Regions from separate parts of the Exiguobacterium sp. Leaf187 genome, predicted to be linked through region 1. Evidence: riboswitches for the same ligand, from Rfam matches in the RefSeq annotation. Region 1 holds a riboswitch; each other region holds the start of a gene.

The links. A riboswitch is a leader RNA that binds a small molecule or an ion and turns the genes downstream of it on or off. The one in region 1 is predicted to bind S-adenosylmethionine.
Region 2: linked by a shared signal. The riboswitch ahead of ASF99_RS14860 (LLM class flavin-dependent oxidoreductase) and the one ahead of msrA (peptide-methionine (S)-S-oxide reductase MsrA) in region 1 are both predicted to bind S-adenosylmethionine.
Region 3: linked by a shared signal. The riboswitch ahead of ASF99_RS15000 (amino acid permease) and the one ahead of msrA (peptide-methionine (S)-S-oxide reductase MsrA) in region 1 are both predicted to bind S-adenosylmethionine.

What each region holds. Positions count from the first base shown of each region.
Region 1 covers NZ_LMPR01000014.1:65,420-68,700, reverse strand. The annotation lists gene ASF99_RS16740 (putative quinol monooxygenase) at 1-200, opposite strand, end outside; gene ASF99_RS16735 (M20 metallopeptidase family protein) at 278-1,456, shown strand; SAM riboswitch class I at 1,519-1,622, shown strand; gene msrA (peptide-methionine (S)-S-oxide reductase MsrA) at 1,718-2,248, shown strand; gene ASF99_RS16725 (winged helix-turn-helix domain-containing protein) at 2,480-3,079, shown strand; gene ASF99_RS16720 (MFS transporter) at 3,094-3,281, shown strand, end outside.
Region 2 covers NZ_LMPR01000011.1:162,478-165,758, reverse strand. The annotation lists gene ASF99_RS14870 (DUF2325 domain-containing protein) at 1-1,103, shown strand, start outside; gene ASF99_RS14865 (DUF975 family protein) at 1,167-1,805, shown strand; SAM riboswitch class I at 1,918-2,020, shown strand; gene ASF99_RS14860 (LLM class flavin-dependent oxidoreductase) at 2,095-3,153, shown strand; gene ASF99_RS14855 (ATP-grasp domain-containing protein) at 3,150-3,281, shown strand, end outside.
Region 3 covers NZ_LMPR01000011.1:188,782-192,062, forward strand. The annotation lists gene mmuM (homocysteine S-methyltransferase) at 1-144, opposite strand, end outside; gene ASF99_RS15000 (amino acid permease) at 119-1,522, opposite strand; SAM riboswitch class I at 1,600-1,701, opposite strand; gene ASF99_RS15005 (ketopantoate reductase family protein) at 1,738-2,655, opposite strand; gene ASF99_RS15010 (GntR family transcriptional regulator) at 2,838-3,281, shown strand, end outside.

The DNA.
Region 1 (3,281 bases):
TGCGCTTCGAGCGCCTCTTCATCACGATACACTTCATACAGCATGAATTGATGCTCATCCTCAATCGATTGGTGCAAGGAATAGCGTAAGCATCCTTCCTCTTTTTGTGCGGCATGATAGACCGTTTCTAAAATCGGAAAGACTTGATCCGCGAGTCCTGCTTTGATTGTAAGTACAGCGTTGACGACGATTTCTCCCATGTTTCATTATCCCCTTTCGTGATTACCTGTATCTGTACCCATTTTCACGAAAAAACACACGTCAAAGGAGCTTGAAGATGCAAACTCAACTTTTTGAAGCACTCGAACAATTCGAACCGACGATGATCGCGTTACGGCGTGATTTCCATCGACATCCGGAACTCTCTTTTCAGGAAGTCCGCACACCAGAACGAATTGCAAACTTTTACGCGGAACGGGGCATCCCTCACGAAACAGCCGTCGGAGGTCGTGGTGTCGTTGCGACGATCGAAGGCAAACACCCTGGCCCAACGATTGCGGTCCGTGCAGATTTTGATGCTTTACCACTTCAAGAAGAGACAACACTTGCTTTCCGGTCAATCCATCCCGGTGTCATGCATGCTTGCGGACACGATGGGCATACGGCGATGGTGATGGCTCTTGCTGCTACGCTCTATCCGTTACGGGATCAATTGCAAGGAACGATTCGAATCATTCATCAGCATGGAGAAGAGGTCTTTCCTGGCGGAGCCATCCAAATGATCGAAGCCGGCGTTCTCGAAGGCGTCGATGCGATTTTCGCGACACATCTCGAAAATGATTTACCGGTTGGTACGATTGGGTTTCGGGAAGGACATACATTATGTGCGATCGACGAATTCGAAATCATCGTTCATGGTCAAGGTGGGCATGCCCAGGCACCGCACAAAACAAAAGATGCGCTCGTCGCTGGGGCACAACTCGTCTGTAACTTACAACACCTTGTCAGTCGACGGGTCGATCCGTTCGAACCCGCTGTTCTTGCAATCGGATCCTTCCACGCAGGAACGGCGCCGAACATCGTCACGGGTGAAGCACGCATCGTCGGGGAGATCCGGACGTTCAATGAAACCCTGCGGCATCAGCTCCGACAAGAAGTCGACCTTGTCGCCAAAACGACGTGTGCCGGCATCGGTGCTACTTATTCGATTGACTTCACGACGGGTTACCCGGCGCTTTGGAATCATCCGGACGAGACAAAACTCGTTCAGGAAGCTGCTTCTTTCTTACCGGAAGCATCTGTCCGGTCACTCACACCGATGATGGCGGCGGACGACTTTGCACATTATCTAACACACGTCCCGGGAAGTTACTTCTTTACCGGCTCCGGATATACGGACGGTCGCATCAATCATCCACAGCATCATCCACAGTACGAGATCAACGAACAAGCGTTATTGGTTGGTGCGAAAACACTCGGAGCGACGGTTTTACGTGCCTTGAAACCTAAGGATTGACTTTATTTCTATGTGAATGGTATCATCACAACAATGATAACGAATGACATCAACTTCATATACCCTTATCAAGAGTGGACCGAGAGATCTGGATCGATGACGTCCCAGCAACCTGCGTATAGCAAGGTGCTACGACCAGCAAAGCGAAAGCTTTGGTTGATAAAAAGCGGCGACTCCTTTTGCAACCAAGCGAAGGAGTCGTTTTCGTTTTTCTCGCTGTCAGACATACAATGGGAATTTCCCACGGAGAGGAAGAGACGGATGGAAAAAGCAACATTTGCAGGTGGATGTTTTTGGTGCATGGTGACACCATTTGAAGAATTACCAGGAATCGAGGGAATCGTATCAGGTTACATGGGCGGTCACGTCGACAATCCGACGTATGAGCAAGTCAAAACAGGAACGACGGGACATCTCGAAGTCGTCCAAATCACGTTTGATCCGAGCCTATTCCCGTACGAGCGTCTGCTCGAACTCTACTGGCCACAAACGGATCCGACGGATGCAGAAGGTCAATTCCAAGATCGTGGCACGCAGTACGCACCAGCGATTTTCTATCATACGGATGCGCAGCATGAAGCAGCAATCGCTTCCCGTGACGCCCTTGCTGCAAGCAATCGTTTTAAACAACCCATCGTGACGCGGATCGATGCCGCTTCTGAATTTTATCCGGCGGAAGAGTACCATCAAGACTTCCATAAGAAAAATCCAGAACACTATAAAAAAGATCGTGCTGCCTCTGGTCGCGATGCTTTCATCGAGCAGGAATGGAAAGATACGACGACGGTCTAATCACCTCGAACCACATACAGTAGCTGAGACTGATTTCAAACATCTCGTTCTTCCCCTACTTTCCAGTAGAAAGTGGAGGATGACCGAGATGTCACTGGAGTCAGTTTTTTTGTATGTAAACAAATGGTGTCTTCTTTACCAACACCCTCACATAAATTTGTAATCGTTTACAAATGAAGTCTTTTGTTTTACGGTTAATAAAAATTAACCGGTTAAAAAGGAGATTATTGCATGGAACAAAAAGCGATTCACATATTAGAGAGCTATGAACAGTTAAAAGTGATCAGTGATCCGTTACGAACAAAAATCCTCATGTTTCTCGTCGAAAAACCACATACGGTACATCAGTTAGCCCACTTGCTGACGTTATCCCGCGCAAAGATCCTCTATCATGTACGAGAACTTGAAAAGCATGACTTGATTCGCCTCGTCCGGACGGAAGAACAGGGCGGCAATCTATTGAAATACTATCAAGCGATTGCTCGAGGCTACATTCCTGCCGATCATCTACTGAACTTCGTCGAGACGAATGAAGCGACCCGGCAGTCGTATCTTGAGGTATTGGACCGAGCAAAGACACGCGTCCTCACCGCTCCAACTACTGCTTTTTCTCCTGTCTCTTCAAACGTTGAAGACTGGATGAGCTTATCGCTTCAAAAGGAACTGACGATGTCTGAAGCCAATTTTCGGCAATTTGCTACCAAATATCGTGCTCTATTGGACGAGTTCACACGGTCCCCTTCACTAGACGAAGAAGATAAAAAACACTTCTATATCATGACGACTGCCTTTGCAATTGATGAACCACTATTTGAGAATGACGACGTCTAAACCGGAGGTGCCATATGCTGCCTGTTGAAATGGATACGCAACAATCGCTGTTTAAAAATCGATCTTTTTTATTTTTATGGGGGTCCAGTATGTGCTCTGCCCTCTCCCTATCAACCTATTTATTTGTTGAACAATGGTATGTCATCCATACGCTAAACCAGGCGTCATATCTCGGATTCATCCTCATGGCCACCTTGTTACC
Region 2 (3,281 bases), on a different contig from region 1:
TGGTCATCGATGAAGCAATAGAGCTAGAGCAGACCATCGTCATTCCACCGCAAGTACCGGTCGAGCCAGTACGCAAGCAACGTTATGCCTATACGTTTCAGCGGGGGTTAAAAGGCGGTACTTTACTAGAATGGTCGGGCAGTCATATTTCTGAACGAGACGTCCGCGATTGGAATCTCGAGCACGGCATGGAAGTTCGGGTCCGTGTCGATCGTCAGGATGATCAAAAAAAGATATGCCGTATCGAAGCCGTCGTCTCGACGGAGCGAATGAGAGAGAATCCGGAACGTGTCGTGTTTGAACAAGCAATCGTCAAAGCACATGGAATCATTGAGGAAACGGTGAATGGTCCACTGCAAGATGAGTCGGGCAGATCGTTCTATTATGTTGTACCGGTAGAAGACATGCGCTATTTCCGACTAGAAGCAGGGCAACTTGTCGATCTCGTCATGTGGCGGGGGCGGAAGGATACATTAACGATTGCTTGGAAGCATCCGTTCACGTATGAAGAGCCGATCGTCAACGCATCATCCAACCGTCCGTCAGCGATAGAACAACAGGTAGTGAAGACGCCTGTGACAACAAAAAAGTCAAATCGGTATGCACGAAAAATGAAACGGCAACCAGTGCCGAAAGCTAAAAAAGCGCAGCGTCGCGTCCGTATGCCAAAAGAGCAAACGATTGAACCGATCGTAACAACAGCCGTACCGGGACAATTGATGGATTTCGTTGATAAGACACCGTTAGATTTCACGCGCTTCACAGGCATGCGTCTTGTTATCGTTGGAAACGAACAACAGACCGCTGTCTATCGTGAGTTCTTTGTGCCGACGGGGATCGAATTAATTCATCTAGCAGGGGACGCACAGTCCGCGAAAAAGATTGCTTGTCTCGCCAAAAAGACGGACGCGATCGTCGTCGTGACGAGCCGTGTCTCTCATGCAGCGAGTGCACATGTCATCGCTCAGGCGAAAAAGCATGGTATTCCATTCGCGATGGAACGCCTCGACGGTCGACGTTCGTTATATACAGCGTGTGAGCGGCAACTTGAGCGCGCTTGGTTGAAACAGAAACAAGAGGGGAAATTATTGAAAAATCAGTGAAACATTAGAAGTTATTAGCCGTAGAGTAAGGTGAGAACTTATTTTTCAAGGAGGACCTTACTCATGTCATCTCAATTAAAAAAAGCAGCGAAGGAGTCGCTCAGCGGTCGTTGGGGATTCGCAGTCCTAACAGTTATTCTGTTTAGTATCATTCAAGGTGTGCCTGGATTATTTGGATCAGATATAGATGAACCAGCTAATACGATGGATCTCGTCGTATCGTTGGTATCGATTTTATTGATCCCGGTCGGAGTCGGTTGGACTTGGATTGCGATGTCGATTGCTCGCGGAGAAGAAACGAAAGTGACGGATTTATTTGAACCATATGGTATGTTTTTCAAAGTGATTGGTCTAGCCATCGTACAACTCTTTTTTATCTTCTTATGGTTACTGCTATTAGTCGTACCGGGAATCATTAAATCATTTTCTTACATGCTAACGTTCTATATTTTGCGAGATGAACCATCGATTGGTATCTTAGAGGCCATTACACGCTCCCGAAAAATGATGGACGGGCATAAAATGGAAGCATTCCTTCTTCTACTGTCGTTTATTGGTTGGGCTCTTTTAGGAATCGTTACCCTCGGCCTAGCATTCTTGTGGATTACACCATATTTCAGTGTTACCTTTGCAAAATTCTATGATCGTGTTCGTGGTGAACAAACGCCAGAGCCAACATCAGATTTCGTCGCACCATATTAATACCGGATCCCGACACGATGTCGGGATTTTTTATGCTCGAAATAATTCCGATTGGAAAAGACGGTTTAATGGTTGCTTTAGTTCAGTGAATTTTGTACGATGAATGCAACACATCTTATCTAGAGAAGTCGAGGGACTGGCCCGAAGACACTTCAGCAACCCCGCCGTGGCGGAAGGTGCTACTTCCAGGAAGGGATACCTTCCGAAGATAAGAGCGGACAGGACAAGATACCGTCGCTCTTTTCGAACTTCGAAAAGAGCGTTTTTTTATGATAAGGGGGACGATGGAGTGGAGTATGGTTTTTGGTTACCGATTTTTGGGGGATGGTTACGTAACGTCGAGGATGAACAGATGCCACCGACCTTCGATTATGCGAAACAAGTCGCACAAACAGCAGAACGGATCGGCTTCTCGACGACGTTGATTGCGGAATTGAACTTGAATGATATCAAAGGCATCAAGGAACCGAGTCTTGAGGCATGGACGACGGCAGCAGCGATTGCTGCAACGACGGAACGCCTTGAGATCATGACAGCGGTTCGTCCCGGGTTCCATAATCCAGCGACGACAGCGAAGATGGCGGCAAACATCGATCAGTTGAGTGGTGGACGCTTTACGCTCAACGTCGTTTCAGCGTGGTGGGCAGAGGAAGCGAAACAATACAATGGTATCTTCACAGCACACGATGAACGCTATGCTCGGACGGAAGAGTTCGTCACGGTCATGAAGGGACTATGGGCAGATGCGTCACCGTATAGCTTCTCCGGTCATCACTACACGATCGAGCAAGCAGAACTCCATCCGAAGCCAGTCCAGCGTCCAGGGATCAAGCTCTACGCCGGTGGAGAGAGTGAAGCTGGAAAACGGACGATCGTCGAACACTGTGACGCTTATGTCATGCATGGGGGTACTGTTGAAGAAGTAGCCCATAAAATCAATGACATGAAAGTACGCCGGGAAACGACGGGACAAACGCCGCTTGAGAGCTTCGGTCTTGCTGCCTACATCATTTGTCGGGATACGGAAGAAGAAGCACTTCTTGAATGGCAACGCATCACGGACGTTAAGGAAGACAGCGCTGGTTATGCCGGTTATCAGGATTTCATCAGTAAATCGCAACTGGAGCAACAGGTCGAACGAAACGATTATTCCGTCTCGAACCGTGGTCTACGTCCGAATTTAATCGGAACACCAGAACAAATTGCTGAACGCATTCTGGCATTCGAAGCTGTTGGTGTCACGTTACTCTTATTACAATTCTCACCACAACTCGAAGAAATGGAACGCTTTGCCCGTGACGTAATGCCACTGGTCGAAGCGAAACGAAAGGTAGGTCAACAATCATGACAAAAATTCATATTCTCCACGAAAACCAAGAATGGACGGACCATCTCATCAAACGTCTCGAAGAACTCGAGTTACCGTATGAAGAGTGGCACTTGAATGAAGGGATTGTTCCGCTGGATGAACTGCCG
Region 3 (3,281 bases), on a different contig from region 1:
TGCTTCGATTAAGAGACGTGCTGACCAAAGCGGATCGTTCAGGTCGAATCCCTTCTGTTCAAGTTCGGTTGCAAGGGCACCATCTAAAATGAGAAAGGGAACTTCCTGTAATCGTTGATCAACTGGATTTTTGATTCGGGACATCTTCAACACTCCGTTTCTGAGAAGAATTCGTGAACGCATGTACGACATAACAGATCACGATGAATGGAATACCACAGTACAAGGCGATTCGTTGTGTCGGATCAAATCCGATACCAATCAGGGAAATCAAACAGACGACGAAAGCGGCGATTGGCACGAATGGAAAGAGTGGTGTGCGATAGACCAATTCGTCGACCGTATGCCCTTCGCGGAGAAATTGTTTCCGGAAGCGATACTGAGCAATGCTGATACTCATCCAAACGACGACGACAGCGAGACCGGAAATCGAGACGAGCGCGATATAGACACTCCCTGCTGCATAGATGCTAGACAGCAAGGCAAGTCCTCCGCCAAGCATGCTGAACAATACAGCTCGAAGTGGAACCCCACTTGGTGTCACTTGGGCGAAGAAGCGTGGAATCATACGTTCGTTCGCAAGCGACCAGAGCATCCGAGAGGCGGCGTAAAGTCCAGAGTTCGCTGCCGACAAAATCGCTGTCAAAATGACGAAGTTCATCACGTCTGCTGCGTAGGGAATTCCGATCCGTTCGAACACGGCGACGAACGGACTTTCGAGTACACCTTTCCCATCCGTTGGCAATAAGACGGCTAACACGATGATCGTACCGACGAAGAAGAGGACGAGTCGCAAGATCGTCGTCCGGATCGCAAGCGGAATCGTCCGTTTCGGATCGACTGCTTCACCCGCTGCGACACCGATCAGTTCCGTTCCCGAGTAAGCAAAATTCACGGCAAGCATCGTCATGAAGATGACGAAAGCACCATTTGGGAATAATCCACCTTCCGTTAAGGAAGAAAAGAATGGGGCTGGGCTACCATCTTGCAGTGGAATGAAGCCGACGATCGCTCCCGCACCAAGTAAAATGAACGCAATGATCGTCACGACCTTAATGGCGGAGAACCAAAACTCGACTTCAGCGAACACGCGAACCTTCAAGACGTTGATACCAAGGATCATCGCAGCGAATAAGGCACTGAACACCCAAACCGGAATCGATGGGAACCAACGTTGCATCAAAATGCCTGCTGCCGTGAATTCTGAACCAAGGGCGACCGTCCACGTCAGCCAGTAGAGCCAGGCTACTGTATAACCGGTGCCAGGTCCAATGTACTTCGTTGCGTACTTATGGAATGATCCGGTTTCCGGCATGTGCACGGCGAGTTCACCGAGACTTAACATGACTAAGTAAACGACAACGGCTCCGATCAAATACGATAAAATCGTTCCGACACGTCCTGCTTGTTCCAACGTATAACCTGTACTTAAAAATAATCCTGTTCCAATGACACCACCTAACGACAGCATGATCAGATGACGTGATTCCATCTTGCGTCGAAATGCTCCGCTCGTTTTCATGAATCCATTTCCTCCTCGTTCCACCTATTTCAAACAAAAAACGCATCCTCACGGATGCGTCGGTCGACAATTCGGAAATCTTATCGATCGGGTGCAGCACCCGCAGGAATTAGCACAGTATCTTTCGACCTGTTGCTGAGGTTTCATAGGGCCAGTCCCTCCACCTCTCTGGATAAGTATGTAATTGTTCCTAACCATATCAGAATGCAGATAATTCAGTCAACAGGCATTTCCCGATTTTTTTGATAGATCCATAAATTAGATTCAATCAGTTGAAGATGACGTGAAGAGCGTGTTTCGAGCAACGTACTAAAGAAATGTTTCACTTCGACGGGCTGACCCTTTTCCATGTCCCGTAACATTGACGATTTCATCGTGTCTTCCATTGCATGCATCTGCTTCAGCAAGACCGCTTCTACATCGTCATTAAAGACTGCGCCTTGTTCTTCCATCGCTTGCTTCGCTTCCTTCATGACGTCTTGAATCATCTGATGACCAATTGGGTCCTTGCGAATTGGACCGATGGCAGAGCGAAATAGTGTCGTCACGCCCGCAAATGTCGAAATGAAGAGGTACTTTTGCCACATGTCATCCATGATATGCATCGAGTACGCCATCGGTGCCTTCGCTTTCGCAAAACGTGTTGCAATCTCCTCTAAACGCGCTGTTGGTTTACCGGTTCGTGAACCAAACAATAGCCGATGCGACGGGCTTGTCTGTACAATACGCCCTTCTGCATCAAGCGTCGATTCAATGAAGCAAAGCCCGCCCAGTACTCGATCTCCTCCGAAGACTTCTGTTAACCGTCGTATATGCTGCATGCCGTTCAACAAAGGAATGATGTACGTCTCGCTCGAAACAAATGGCGCAAGATCCTGTAGGACATCATCCAAGTGATAGGCTTTCGTCGAAAGTAAGACGACATCAAATGTGTGATTCAGTCGCATGTCTCGTGTCACTAACTGAGGCGTGATCATAACATCACCATGAGGACTAGTGATCTGTAACCCTGTCTTTTGTAATTGTTCATAGCGCTTCGGACGAACAAGGAATGTCACCTGTTCCCCTTTCTCAGCAAGACGTCCCCCGAAATAACCTCCAACTGCTCCGGCACCTACGACTAAAACATGCATATGCATTACCTCCTTTTTAACTAATCGATTCGTTACTTACTCCTTCACCCTAACATATCGGAAACCATTTTCCTGATTCCTGCTTGAATCACTAAAATGTAAGTTAAGCGTTTGCATTTTAGAAAAAAACGTTTATACTAACTTGTATACAAGTATACTCACTTTAGAAATCAGGTGATTCCATGTCAGAACTGTTATACCCCTTGAAGTGGTTAGCAAAAGCTTCCGCTGGAGATCGTGTCGCACACGAGCTACGGATGCGCATCATTTCAGGAAAGATTGAAAGCGGTACCATTTTATCCGAAAACAAATTAGCCTCTGATTTTTCAGTCAGTCGCTCGCCCGTCCGTGATGCGTTAAAGGTCCTTGCATCCGAACAATTGATTCGTCTCGAACGAATGGGAGCGGTCGTCGTCGGTTTGTCTGAGCGCGACATTCAGGAAATCTATGATGTCCGGCTACTCATTGAAACGTTCGTCTTCGAACGACTCGTCAAAATCGAACGGGCAGAACTCGTCCGTGAACTCAGTAAAATTCTCGAAATGATGAAAGTTGCCATCAAATACAAGGATGCCGATGAATTCTCCTTCCAGGACGTACTGTTTCACGAAACGATCATCCGCTCG